Luteolibacter yonseiensis: one gene and its partner. The protein of the gene in region 1 interacts with the protein of each later gene in a pairwise test. Links are inferred from orthologs where the notes say so. Each region holds a gene or a part of one and is shown in the gene's direction. Other genes may lie near its edges.

The links. The genes of interacting proteins can lie anywhere in the genome.
Region 2: the proteins of JIN84_RS06280 (region 1) and JIN84_RS09535 interact in binary tests that used the Escherichia coli proteins (3 or more experiments, as listed by UniProt). The link is inferred for Luteolibacter yonseiensis from one-to-one orthologs.

Annotation. Positions count from the first base shown.
Region 1 is NZ_JAENIK010000006.1:18,070-26,142, reverse strand. What follows is about bases 2,216-5,137. They hold JIN84_RS06280 (cytochrome c oxidase subunit I), read left to right. Parts: upstream 2,216-2,686; coding sequence 2,687-4,588; downstream 4,589-5,137. Other genes in these bases: JIN84_RS06275 (cytochrome c oxidase subunit 3), read left to right, coding at 4,628-5,137; JIN84_RS06285 (c-type cytochrome), read left to right, coding at 2,216-2,601. Outside these bases: JIN84_RS06295 (cbb3-type cytochrome c oxidase subunit I), read left to right, coding at 1-1,056; JIN84_RS06290 (cbb3-type cytochrome c oxidase subunit II), read left to right, coding at 1,094-1,804; more of JIN84_RS06285, read left to right, coding at 1,831-2,215; more of JIN84_RS06275, read left to right, coding at 5,138-6,310; JIN84_RS06270 (cytochrome C oxidase subunit IV family protein), read left to right, coding at 6,357-6,737; JIN84_RS06265 (hypothetical protein), read left to right, coding at 6,756-6,956; JIN84_RS06260 (hypothetical protein), read left to right, coding at 7,003-7,239; JIN84_RS06255 (cytochrome c oxidase subunit II), read left to right, coding at 7,299-8,073. UniProt on the Escherichia coli protein: Cytochrome bo(3) ubiquinol oxidase is the terminal enzyme in the aerobic respiratory chain of E.coli that predominates when cells are grown at high aeration.
Region 2 is NZ_JAENIK010000010.1:62,168-67,737, forward strand. Bases 1-2,994 are described here. They hold JIN84_RS09535 (pyridoxal phosphate-dependent aminotransferase), read left to right. Parts: upstream 1-920; coding sequence 921-2,069; downstream 2,070-2,994. Other genes in these bases: JIN84_RS09525 (class I adenylate-forming enzyme family protein), read left to right, coding at 1-149; JIN84_RS09530 (hypothetical protein), read left to right, coding at 544-834; JIN84_RS09540 (hypothetical protein), read left to right, coding at 2,171-2,362; JIN84_RS09545 (3-keto-disaccharide hydrolase), read right to left, coding at 2,419-2,994. In the rest of the region: more of JIN84_RS09545, read right to left, coding at 2,995-3,105; JIN84_RS09550 (ThuA domain-containing protein), read left to right, coding at 3,534-4,310; JIN84_RS09555 (acyltransferase family protein), read left to right, coding at 4,307-5,422. UniProt on the Escherichia coli protein: Shows aminotransferase activity with methionine and histidine as substrates, and to a lesser extent also with phenylalanine.

The DNA of each region.
Region 1 (8,073 bases):
TTCGCGATCGTGATCTGGTCGTTCATCCAGTTCCGCGTGCGTCCCGAGGGCCACGTCTACATTTCCCAGTGGTATATCCTCGCCGCGATCGTCTGGTTCCCATGGGTGTTCCTCACGGTGAACACGCTTCTCCACTGCCTGCCGGGCCACCCGGTGATGGGTGCGGGCATCAACGCCTGGTACAAGTCCGCGCTGATCTTCCTCTTCTTCACACCGGTCGCGCTCGGCGCCGCCTACTACCTCGCTCCGAAGGTGACGGGCCGCGCGGTCCACAGCTACTCGCTGGCGAAGCTCGGTTTCTGGTCGCTCGCGATCATCGCTCCATGGGCGGGGATGCAGAAGCTGACCGGCGCGCCGATCCCTTATTTCCTTCCCTACGTGGGAGCCGCCGCCACCGCGCTGCTCTTCGTGCCGGCCCTCGCCGCCGCGCTGAACCTGCTGCGCACGATGCTGGGCAACCCGGAAACGATGTCCGCCAGCCCCTCGCTGCGCTTCACCACCGCCGGTCTCACCGGCCTGCTGGTGCTCGCCTTCGCCGCCGTGGTGCTGAACCTGCCGGACTCGACTCTGCCGCTCACCCAGTTCTCGCTCTCCGGCTACGGCTTTGAAATCCTCGCGTTGTATGGATTCTTCACCTTCGTGATGTTCGGCGCGGTGTATTTCATCGTCCCCCGCGTGACGCGCCGCGAGTGGTTGTCCCGCCGCCTGATCTCCATCCACTTCCTGTTCTCGACCTACGGCATCGTGACGATCGCGCTGATCGCGCTCTTCGGCGGTCTTCAGCAGGGCATCGGCCAGGAGGATTGGCAGGTTCCGTTCCAATCCGCCGCGACGCGCGCCTATCCGTATGCGGTGGCGACGACGATCGCCTGGATCTTCATCCTGATCTCGAACATCTTCTTCTTCCTGCACCTCACGCTGATGTGGCTGCGCCTCGGCCGCCGCAGCTCGCACCCGACGCTCCTCGCGGCGGACCACGGCCACGCCGTGAGTCCCCACGGTGAGGAAGGCGACATCGACAACGCCGGCCCCGGCACCGCCAGCGCCGCCCACTAACCAGGAATTCAAATTTCAAATTTCAGAATTTTTCCTAATGAGCTTCCGCACTTTTATTCTCGGACTTTCGGCCAGCTTTGGCGTCGCCTGGCTTGCGATCGTCGTCGTGCCATTCATCAAGATGCGCAATCTGGCGCCGATCGAGCTGAATGAGGCGACGGACGGCGCGACGGGCATCTTCTTCCCGAAACGCACGGGCCGTGTGGCGGATGGCGCCCAGGTGTATGCGGAGAACGGCTGCTACCTCTGCCACACGCAGGTGGTGCGCCCGACGTATGCCGGAAACGACCTGTATCGCCCGGACTGGGGCGGCCTCAAGGCGGATCCGGACCGTGGCGACACCCGCCGCGAGACGAACGCGTATGATTTCTTCGGCGAGAAGTTCGCCCAGATCGGTGTTTCCCGGATGGGTCCGGACCTCTCGAACCTCGGCCGCCGCGTGGAGTCCATCTACGCCAAGGACGGTAGCGCGACGCAGTGGCTCTATTCCTACCTCTACAATCCGCGCCACATCCCCGAGAACTACCAGTCCACCTGCCCGTCGTTCTCCTTCCTTTTCCACGAGCAGCCGGTCAAGGGCGAGCGCAACGCGGACGCGCTGCCATACGGCGGCACCGACGACACGGAGATCGTGCCGGGCCCGGAGGTGAAGGCGCTGGTTTCCTACCTGCTCTCGCTCAAGAAAGACCAGGCCGTGCCGACGGTGCTGAACTTCGCACCTGACAAGGGCAAGGCCGCCAAGAAGTAATTTCCGACCCCATTTTTTTCCAAACCATGTCATCTAACAACTCCAAACCGGATCTCGACGACTCGATCAACGTGGCCGAGACCCACGGTCGCGTGGTCCGCGAGGCTGCGGCGTGCGCCCGTGAAAAGCGGATCGCTGACAACGGCATCGCGCCGATCTCGCTCTGGGCCTTCGTCGCCTGCGGTGTGGTCCTGCTGGTCGCCGGCGGGATCCTCGGCTCGGGCGGCCGCTTGTTCTCCTATGATTCGACCTTCCGCCGCGACTACGTCCGCACTCCCGCCGGTGGCGCGGAGGACGCGGGTGCCGTGCCGAAGGAGGCGCTTGCCGCCTACATGGCGAAGGGGGCGAAGATCTATTCCGCGAAGTGCAACGGCTGCCACGGCTCCGATGCGAAGGGCAACGGCTCCACCTTCCCGTCGCTGGTCGGCTCGAAGTGGGTGCTCGGCGAGACGGAACGCTTCTCGATGATCATCCTCAACGGTCTGGAGGGACCGCTGGAGGACGGAAAAACCTACGGCGTGATGCCCCCTCAGGGCATCGGCATGACTCCGGAAGACCTCGCGGGCATCATGACCTACGTCCGCAACAACTTCGGCAACGCCAAGGGCGACGTCGTGACCATCGAAATGGCGAAGGCCGCGCTCGAGATTTCCGCCAAGCGCAAGAACGCCGGCAAGTCCGTCAACGGTGTGGAGCTCGACGCCGACCACATCAAGGCCCTGCCGGGCGACGTGCTCGATCCGAAGACGATGGTCGATCCGATCACGCTCGCACCCGCCACCGCCGCAGCTCCCTGAGCCGAAACAATTTCCCACCTTCAATCATTTTTAACTTTTCCCCGATCCGGATTTTCCTGATCCACCAACGCCGCCAGACGGAATTATGAGCTCTCACGCCGCCACTTCACACGCCGGGCACGACGCCCACCACGGGGATCATCACGACGATCACCATCACCACGAGCAGGGCTTCTGGTCGAAGTACGTCTTCTCGACGGACCACAAGATGATCGGCATCCAGTACGGGATCACCGCGATGTGTTTCCTCGCGTTCGGATTCTACCTGATGATGGTGATGCGCTGGAGCATCGCGTATCCGCACCAGCCGCTGCCGGAGTGGATGAGCTGGGTCTTCACCGACGGCTGGAAGGCCCGCTGGCTGCAGGACGGCAAGGTGACGGGTGAGACCTACAACATGTTCGGTGCGATGCACGGGACGATCATGGTTTTCCTCGGAATCGTGCCGCTGGGCTTCGGCGCCTTCGGCAACTACGTGACGCCGCTGCAGATCGGCGCGATCGACATGGCGTTCCCGCGCCTGAACATGGCCAGCTACTGGATCTACCTCGCGGGCGGTCTGGTGATGTGCGCCTCGTTCTTCCTCGAGTCCGGCGCGGCCAAGTCCGGCTGGACGAACTACTCTCCGCTCGCGGGATTCGCGGACGGCCAGGTGGTCAACCAATGGCTCGCGGGCCAGACGCAGTGGCTCGTCGGCCTGGTGCTGCTGATCACCTCCTCGCTTCTCGGTTCGGTGAACTTCATCACCACCATCATCAACCTGCGGGTCCGCGGCATGACGTGGATGCGCATGCCGTTCTTCGTCTGGGCGATGCTCGTGACCGGTTTCCTCCTCCTGCTCGCGTTCCCTCCGCTTGAAGCCGCCGGCATCATGCAGCTCATGGACCGCGTGGGCCACTCCTCCTTCTTCATGCCATCCGGCCTCTTCACGAAGAGCGAGGGTCTGGCGGATCTCTCCGGCGGTGGTTCGCCGCTGTTGTTCCAGCACTTGTTCTGGTTCCTGGGCCACCCCGAGGTTTACGTCCTTCTCCTTCCCGCCTTCGCCTGCGTCAGCGAGATCATCCCCGCGAACACCCGCAAGCCGCTCTGGGGCTACAAGTCGATGGTGTATTCCGTGATGGTCCTCGGTTTCCTCTCCTTCGTCGTCTGGGCCCACCACATGTACATGACGGGCATGGGCGCGGCGGTCTCCACCTTCTTCCAAACCACCACGGTCCTGATCTCGGTTCCTTCCGTGGTCATCATCACCGCGATGCTCATCTCGCTGTGGGGCGGTTCCATCCGTTTCACCCCGCCGATGATCTGGGCCTGCGCGTTCATCCCGATGTTCGGCATCGGTGGTCTGACCGGTCTTCCCCTGGCATTCAACCTGGCGGACCTCCACCTGCACGACACCTACTACGTGATCGGCCACTTCCACTACGTGGTGGCGCCGGGCATCCTCTTCGGCTTCTTCGCCGGGGTGCTCCACTGGTATCCGAAGATCACCGGACGCTTCATGAGCAAGACGCTCAACCACCTGCACTTCTGGCCGAGCCTGATCTGCATGAACATCATCTTCTTCCCGATGCTCGTGCAGGGCATGGCCGGATTCCACCGCCGCTGGTACAACGGTGGCGACGCCTACCTCGCGAAGGCGGCGGACAGCGTGAACGTCTTCGGCAACACCGTGGTGGAGAAAATCGACCTGAACATCATCATGTCGATGGGTGCCTGGACCATGGCGTTCTTCCAGATCTTCTTCATCATCAACCTCTTCACCTCGTGGAAGTATGGCAAGAAGGTCACCAGCGACAACCCGTGGGACGCCACCACCCTCGAGTGGGCGACACCGACGCCTCCGGGCCACGGAAACTTCCTCAAGGACCCGGTCACCTACCGCGGACCTTACGAATACAGCCGTCCTGACTGCGACGAGGATTTCCTCCCGCAATGGATCGAGCCGAAACACACGGACCACGCCGACAAGTCGGACTCGAAACACTAATCCCACCCGAGAACCCGCGGCCCATCACTTTTTTCTCAAATGGAAATTCCCTACGTCGTCACACCCCGAAAGGACACAGGTCTCTTCAATTCGAAGATCGCCATCTGGTTGTTCCTTGCTTCCGAAGTCATGCTCTTCGGCGGTTTCTTCTCGGCCTACGTTTTCCTCCGCCTGGGTGCGGACTATCCGTGGCCCGAGCGCACGCTGCCCGTGCTGCCCGGTCTGATCAACACGTTCGTGCTGATTTTCTCGTCCGTCACGGTGGTCTTCGCATGGGCCCAGCTCAAGCTGCGCAACTGGCGCATGTTCCAGGTCTACATGACCATCACGGTGCTCTGCGCGCTCGTGTTCATGGTCCTCAAGGGCATCGAGTACAACGTGAAGTTCCATCACCAGGCGCTGCGCCTGAAGGACTACACCGTGCTTGAAGGCCACCTCGGTTACGAGAAGGACGACAGCGGCAAGGAAGTGCTCGACCACAACGGTGACAAGATCGAGGAGAACATGATCTATGTGAAGGCCTCGAAGCTCACCTTCAACACCGTCCGTTTCTACAAGCCATGGGTCGAGGAATTCCTCACCGAGGCCAAGCACCACAACGCGCAGATCGTCCTTTCCGCGGACGTGGCGGCGATCACGAAGGAAGGCGAGCCGGCCGAAGTGATCGCGAAGGCGGGCGAGACGCTCTCGGTCGCCCTGCTGGAAAAAATCAAGAAGGCCCACCTCGCGGCCCGCAGCCACAACGGCCACTACCGCACGGAAGCGCTCCGCAGCGAGTGGAAGGACGCCAAGGCGAAGAACAAAGGCAAGAGCGACTGGCAGTTCGCCGCCGACGTGAACATCGACATGACGGCCCTCGCGCCGAAGCTGCTGGGCGAGATCCCGAGCGTTGCGTTCGACGTGAATCCTCCGACCAAGCTTGATTTCAAGCCGCGCGACATCAAGGAAGCCGACGGCACCTCGACCCTGCGTGACGACACCGTGGTGAGCGGCGAGCTGCTCGCCAGCCCGATGGTCTTCCACTACGTGGACGCGATCGATTTCCAACACCTCGTGATGAAGGCCGAGCAGAAGGGCATCGACCCGGAAGTGGCCATCGAGAACTCATGGCTCATCAAGAACAGCCCGTTCGCGAAAGAGGCGTGGGAGTGGCACCTGGGCAAGATGAAGGAGCTCAAGGAGCGTCTTCTGAAGGAGTATGGTGTCGATAAGAACGGCAATCCCAAGCGCGTGCCGACCCACAAGGAACTCTACCGCCTCGGCTGGAAGGATCTCGCCAAGATGGGCGAGGAGAAGCACGGCATCTCTTTGAGCAGCGCCGCCAAGATCAAGGAAGAGTTCATGGGACCGAACTACGAGGCGCGCAATCCGCATGCCGAGGAGGCCGGAGACCACGGCCACGCTGCGGAAGGCCACGCGGCCGAGGGCCACGGCAAGGAAACCTTCCCGCACTTCTCGGTGCCGCGCGAGCAGATCGGCTTCGCCGCGAAGTTCACCCCGGCCTGGAACACCTACTACGCCATCTATTTCACGATGACCGGCCTGCACGGCCTCCACGTCATCGGCGGCGCGCTGGTGCTCGCCTACTACCTGCTCTTCGGCAAGAAGATGTATGACTCCAATCCCGAGTGGCTTGCGAACCGCGTCGAAGTCGGCGGCCTGTTCTGGCACTTCGTGGACCTTGTCTGGATCTTCGTCTTCCCGATCCTGTATTTGATGTAAACCCCCGAGGTGATACCTTTTTCCCAATTTCCAATTTCCCAAGCAAATGGCTGACAATCCTGAAGCAATCAAAAAGTCCCTGCGCCTCTACATGCTCATCGGCGCGGTGTTGTTCGGCGGCACCTGTCTGACGGTGGCGGTGGCGTGGTTCGAGTTCCTCGACTTCGGCCAGCACGGCTTCGACAAGTGGGACGCCATCATCGGTCTGATGATCGCCACCACGAAGGCGATGTTCGTCGCGTTCATCTTCATGCACTTGAACCACGAGAAAAAAGCGGTTTACTGGCTTTTCGGCTCGGGATTGTGCATGGTGTGCAGCCTGGCGTTCCTTTCGGCGCTCGCGATCTTCGACCCGATCAACGACCCGCTTTTCTACGGCAAGGAGTCCAAGACACCCTTGATCCTGCTGTCCCCCACCCACCGCTAACCACCACCACCCGATACCATGTCGCTCAAAGGATTCCACATTGTCTTCGTGACCGTCAGCACCCTGCTCTGCACGTTCCTCGCGCTGTGGTCCTTCCTGCTGGCTCCGGAGAAGTCCGGAATCGTGACGACACTGGGGATCGTGGGCGTCCTCGGCGCGCTGGTGATGCCGGCGTACGGGGTTTGTTTCTACCGCAAGATCGTCAACCATCATATCTGACCCGGGTTTTCCCGACGGAGTTCCTGATCCAACGCATCCACCCATCATGACCGCCAATTCCCTATTCCTCGCTTGTTCCACCTGCCGTGTCAGCATGGTGGAAGGTGGTGGCGACGCCGCCGGATGGTCGATTTTCTTCCTGCTCGTCGTGGTCCTCCTGATGCTCGGCGGCATCGGATTCTTCATGTTCCGCATCGCCCGGCGCGAGCGCGAGCATTTCGATCCCGCGTTGTCCGATGATTATGTGGCGCCGGCGGCTCCCGCCGTGCCGGCCGCGCGTTGATCCCGGCTCCGGTCCCGTCCTTCCATTTTCCGCATTCCAGATTTTAGAATTTCCATAAAATGAGTCCTTCCAAGTTCCTCGGCATTCCCGAAAATTTCTCCAGCCACGGCAGCCAGGTGGATCACATGATCGATGTCGTGCATTGGTTCATGTTCGCCTTGTTCATCGGCTGGACGATCTTCTTCCTCTACTGCATCTTCCGGTTCTGGCACAAGAACCACCCGAAGGCGTCGTATGAAGGGGTGCGCAGCCACCTTTCCAGCCACCTCGAGGTGGGTGTGATCATCGTGGAGGCGGTGCTGCTCCTCGGATTCGCGTTCCCGCTGTGGGCGGACCGGGTGGACAACTGGAAGAAGGTGCAGGACCTCCAGCCGGTACGCGTGCGCGTCGTGGGCTGGCAGTTCGGCTGGACCTATCACTACCCCGGCCTGGACGGCAAGTTCGGCCGCGTGGACCCCGCTCTGATCTCCGGCACGAACGACCTGGGAATCGACTACACCGACCCGAACGCGCTGGATGATTTCACCAGCCCGATCCTCAAGCTTCCCGTGAACCACCCCACCGTGCTCCAGATCGGCAGCAAGGACGTGATCCACAACTATTCCATCGTCCCGATGCGCATCCAGCAGGACGCCATCCCGGGCAAGGAGATCCCGATGTGGTTCACGCCGGTGAAGGCGCTGGAGACCTTCGTCGTCTGCGGCCAGCTCTGCGGGGAAGGCCACGCGAACATGGTGGGCTCCATGGAAGTCACGCCGATGGCTCCGTTCGAGTCATGGGCGAAGGGCCAGTCGGAAGGGGCTCTCAAGGCGAACAGCCCGAAGACCACGACGG
Region 2 (5,570 bases), on another replicon or contig:
AGGTCATTCTGGAAAACGGCGAGGTCCTCAAACCGCGCCAGCTCATCGAGTGGTGCCGCAAATCCCTCTCGATCTACAAGGTCCCCGTGCACGTGAAGTTCGTCTCCAACCTGCCCCTCACCGCCAGCGGCAAGATCCGGCGGGTGTGAGTGCCGGAGGATTCCGTGGACTGCGTGCAGCTCGCTGCCGCTTTCATCTGCCAGCTCGCTGGCCGGGGTGGCGGCCCGTATTTCTCATGGTGCGTCATCCCCCTTGCGTCAGCCAGCGGGAGGGCACGCCGAAGACAGTCCGCCGGTGCTCCGCCGTGTCAGCAAGCTGACTACGGAAAGCGGCAGCAAGCTGCGCGCAGTCCGAAAGCTTCGCCTGCTCAAATCGTCACTTTATTTTCGGAAACCGGCATCACCCTCTTCCTCTTCTTGGCGCCCTTGGTGTCTTGGCGGTGAACCTCCGGCGGAACCCATGTATCCGTCTTCCGCGCGCCGCTCTCCCGTGAATTCCGAAAATCCGGTTGAATATTCCCCGGTCCTGAACGTCATTCACCGTATGAAAAGCAAATTCCGCTGCCTGCGCCTGGCCGTGTATTCACTGGCTCTTGTGACCATCGGTTCCAGCGTGAGCTGCATGACCTCCTATGATGCAGCCGGCCGCCCGGTGCAATCCGTGGATCCCGCGCTGGCCGTGGCGGGTGTCGCCGCCGCCGGCCTCATCGGCTACGCGGCGGGGAATGACAACGACCATCACCATCACCACCATCACGGTGGATACTATGGTGGCGGGGGCTACTACCGTGGCGGCGGATATTACCGCGGCGGTCGCGAATACCGCCGTCATTGACCTGGGTCCGGCCGGTCATCTAGTGTGTGTGCGAGCCGCGATGGGCGCTTCCATCGCGGCTTCCCACATCGACCTCCGACCCTCCCATGCCCGATACCGCGAGCCGACTTTCCGTTTTCACCGAATCCGTCATCCGTGGCACCACCCGCCTCGCCAACCAGCATGGGGCCATCAACCTTTCCCAAGGGTTCCCGGATTTCGATCCGCCGGAGGAACTGCTCGCCGCGATGGAACGCGCCGCGCGCGGCCCCCATCATCAATACGCCGTCACCTGGGGCGCCCCGCGCTTCCGCGAGGCGCTCGCCCGCAAGATCCAGCGCTTCACCGGCCTGCCCATCCATCCGGATGAGAACCTCGTCGTCACCTGTGGCAGCACCGAGGCGATGATGGTCGCGATGATGACCGCCTGCAATCCGGGCGACAAGGTGATCATCTTCTCGCCGTTTTACGAAAACTACGCCGCCGACGCCATCCTGTCCGGCGCGGAGCCCATCTACGTGCCGCTGCGTCCGCCCGGCTTCGGGTTCGATTCCGAGGAGCTCGCGAAGGCCTTCGAGCAGAAGCCGAAAGCCATCGTCGTCTGCAATCCGTCCAACCCCACCGGCAAGGTCTTCACGCGTGACGAGCTGATGGAGATCCTCCGCCTCGCCGAGGAGCACGACGCCTTCGTCATCACGGACGAACCGTATGAGCACATCATTTTCGCGCCGCACGAGCACGTTTACTTCGCCGCGCTGCCGGGCGCGTTCGACCGCACCATCACCTGCAACTCCCTTTCGAAAACCTACTCCATCACCGGCTGGCGGCTCGGCTACGTGCAGGCCGCGCCGAAGGTCATCGCGCAGGCCCGCAAGGTGCATGACTTCCTCACCGTGGGGGCCGCCGCCCCGCTGCAGGAAGCCGCCATCGCCGGGCTGGAACTGCCGGACAGCTACTATACCGGACTCACCGCGCTCTACACCGAGAAGCGGGATATGTTCCTCGACATCCTCCGCAAGACCGGCCTGCCCTTCACCGAGCCGCAGGGGGCCTACTACGTCATGCTGGACATTTCCTCGCTCGGCTTCGCCAGCGACACGGCGGCCTCCGAGTGGTTCATCAAGGAGATCGGCGTGGCGGGAGTCGCGGGATCCAGCTTCTTCCGCGAGCCGGTGAACCACCTGATCCGCTTCCACTTCGCGAAAAACACCGCCACGCTCCAGGCGGCGGGCGAGCGGCTGATGAAATTGACGTAACAATTTTCCTCAAACGATCAGTAGCAATTCCCAAGAGACGTGCGATCTGTCCGTTAGCTGGTGGAAATCCATCAGCATAACCAAACAACCTGATCCTGACCATGAAATCAACATTGCTGCTCTCACTCTGCCTTGCCCCACTGCTCGCCACCGTTTCCTGCCGGGAAAAAGGACCTGGCGAAAGAGCGGGCGAAAGCATCGACAAGGCGGTCGAAAACGTCAAAGACGCCGTGGACCCCAAGGGCCCGGTCGAGAAAGCCGGTGAGAAAGTGGACAAGGCGCTGGGGAACTGAACCGGAGATTCACCACATAGGTCCTATAAGTGCTATAGGACCTATGCAGGCCGTCCCTACAACCGCTTCAGCAGGATCTTCCGGAACTCGATTTTCATCGGCGGTCCGACGTGGACCTGCACGCCGAGCAGTCCGTTTGGTTTCCGGTTTTCCGGATCCTCATCCCGCACCTCGGACATCAGGACTCCGTTGGTGAAATGTTGCAGCAGGTTTCCCTTGGCGATGATGTGGACCTGGTTCCACTCCTCCTTGAGCACCTTTTTCTGCAGCTCCGCGCGGTCCCCCAGCTCGCGACCGATCTCCGGCGGCGCGCCGGTTTTCAGGATCACGCTCTGGCCGCGATAGGCGAGGAACTGCCTGCCGCGCTCCTCGTAATTCTGGCCGCTCCACTGGTCTTTCCCGTCGATGTCGTCCTGGTATCCCCGCATCGCCCACTTCGCGCCGGGCACCTCGCTGCTGCGGTAGTTGATGCCGCTGTTTCCCTCGGCGGAAACGCGGTATTCCAGCTTGAGCTCGAAGTCCGCCACCTCGCCGCCGCGCCAGATGATGAAGGAGTTCTGCTTGAGCAATGTCTCCGGCCTCACCTCGCCGACGAGCGTGCCGTTCTCGGCTTTCCAGTAAACCGGATCGCCCTCCCAGTCCTTGAGGGTTCCGTCGAAGATGGAGACAAAGCCGTCATCCGCCGCCATCAAGGAGGCCGACAAAAACAAACCCATCGCTGAAAGCATGCCGGAGATCTTCATCCCCGGAAACTACGCCACCGCCGCCCGCAGACGAGCCAGATCCGGCGCCTGTGGTAAAAAAGGCACGGAGATGGAAGTATGGGATCGTGATCCCAGGCGAAGCCCTTGGACTGCGCGCAGCTTGCTGCCGCTTTCATTCGCCAGCTTGCTGGCCGGGGTGGCGGCTTGTATTTTTCATGGTGCGCCATCCCCTTTGCGCCAGCGGGCGGGGGGCGCGTCAAAGGCAGTCCGCCGGTGCTTCGCCGTGCCAGCAAGCTGGCTACGGAAAGCGGCAGCAAGCTGCGCGCAGTCCAAGGGGGGCTCCGCCTTGGCCGTCATTCCCCGCCTTTTCCTGCCGTCATCTCATTGTGGCTGAAAACCTCACACCGGTGAAAAATTCCCGCTCGCCTAGGTACCCTCCGGCACGACAGACTGCCCGCGTAAAACCCATGAAACGCCTCGTTCTCTTCGCCCTGTTCGCCGCCATCCCGCTCGCCGCCCATGCCGCGCCGCTCCGCGTCTTCATCCGTGGCGGGGTGAAAACCCACGGCCCGAACGCGCACGAACACGAACGTTTCCTCAACGAGTGGACCAAGCTCCTCACCGAACGCGGCATGAAGGCGGACGGCGCGAAGGACTGGCCGAACGCCATGCAGCTTTCCAAGACCGACGTGCTCGTCATGTACGCGCAGGACGGCGCGAACGCCACACCGGAGCAGAAGGAGAACCTCGCGAAATTCACCAAGCGCGGCGGCGGCATCGTCGTGATCCACACCGCGGTGGTCGGCAACGACCCCGCCTGGTGGAAGTCCGTCATCGGCGGCGCATGGGTGCAGGGCAAGACCAAGTGGCGCGAGGGGCCGATGGAGCTTCATTATTCCGAGAAGGACAAGCCCGGCGGCCCCCACCCCATCACCCTCGGCGCGGCGGACTTCAAGATGGACGACGAGATCTACTACGATCTCGACATGTCCCCCGATGTCCGCGTGCTGGCCGAGAGCGACACCCGCGACGGCACGCCCAAGGTCCAGGCGCAGATCTGGACTTACGAAAAGGACAACTACCGCGCCTTCGTCAGCATTCCCGGCCACCTCATCGGCACCTTCGAGCGGCCGAACTACCGGGCCATCCTGCTGCGCGGCATCGCGTGGACGGCGAAGCGGACCAATCTCGACGAGTTCTGCAAGCCTGAGGAAGTCAAAGCCCTGTCCGCCCCTGACAAATGACGGACAAGCTCCTCCCCACGCCCCGCCGCATGCTCTCGCTGGATGCCCTGCGAGGCATGGACATGCTTTGCATCATGGGGCTGGAGGACGTGATCCGCGAGCTCGCCCACTGGTGCCCGACGGCATTTCTGGAAAAACTCGCCGAGCAGTTCGAACACGTGCCGTGGGCGGGGCTGCACGCGTATGACCTGATTTTCCCGCTCTTCATGTTCCTCTCCGGCGTGTCCATCCCGCTTTCCATGGACTCCCGGCTGGACCGTGGTGACTCGCGGTGGGACATGTGGCGGAAAATCCTGACCCGCTGCGCGCTGCTCATCCTGCTGGGCATGGTTTACAACGGGGTGTTCTCCGACAAGCCCGTGGGACCGCGCTTCGCCAGCGTGCTCGGGCAGATCGGCATCGCATGGGCCATCGCCGCCTCGCTGCAGCTCGTCGTGCGGGACACCCGCAAGCGCGTGGCCATCCTCGTCGGCTGGCTCGCGGCCACCGCCGTCCTCCAGCTTCTCGTCCCGGTGCCCGGCCACGGCGCGGGCGTGCTCACCGAGACCGGCGCGATCAACACCTGGTTCGACCGCCTGTTCCTCCCCGGCCGCCTGCACGGCGGCAGCTTCGACCCCGAGGGCATCCCCAGCGCCATCTTCGCCGCCGCCATCACCATGGCGGGTTCCCTCGTGGGCACGTTCATGAAACGGCCCGATGCGTATTCATGGAAAACCGTCGGCACCCTGGCGGCCACCGGAGCCGCCGCCGTGCTGCTCGGCTGGGCCTGTTGGGCGGCCGGTTATCCGCCGATCAAGTCGCTGTGGACCGCGTCCTTCAACCTCCTCGCCATCGGCATCGCCACGCTGTTGTTCGCGCTGTTCTTCGGCATCATCGATGTGGCGCGCTGCCAGTCGTGGAGCTTCGCGCTGCGGGTCATCGGCATGAATTCGCTGACCATCTACCTCGGCTCCAAGCTCGTCTCGTTCCCGGACATGTCCGCCTTCCTCTTCGGCCGGGTGGTGGGGCCCGCCGGGGATGCCGCCCCGCTGCTGCTGCTTTGCGGCGTGCTCGTGCTGGAGTGGCTGGTGCTTTATTTCTTCTACAGGCAGCGGTGGTTCCTGCGGGTGTGAGCGGACGTGGAATTCCGCATCAGGGTGCCAATTCACCAGCGCCAACGGTGCGCGATGAGAGAGCCCGGGGCAACGCCCCGGGAATGGACGACGAAGCATATGGAGTCCTGACAGGACGGCATCCCTGGTGCCCCGCACCGTCCTTGAT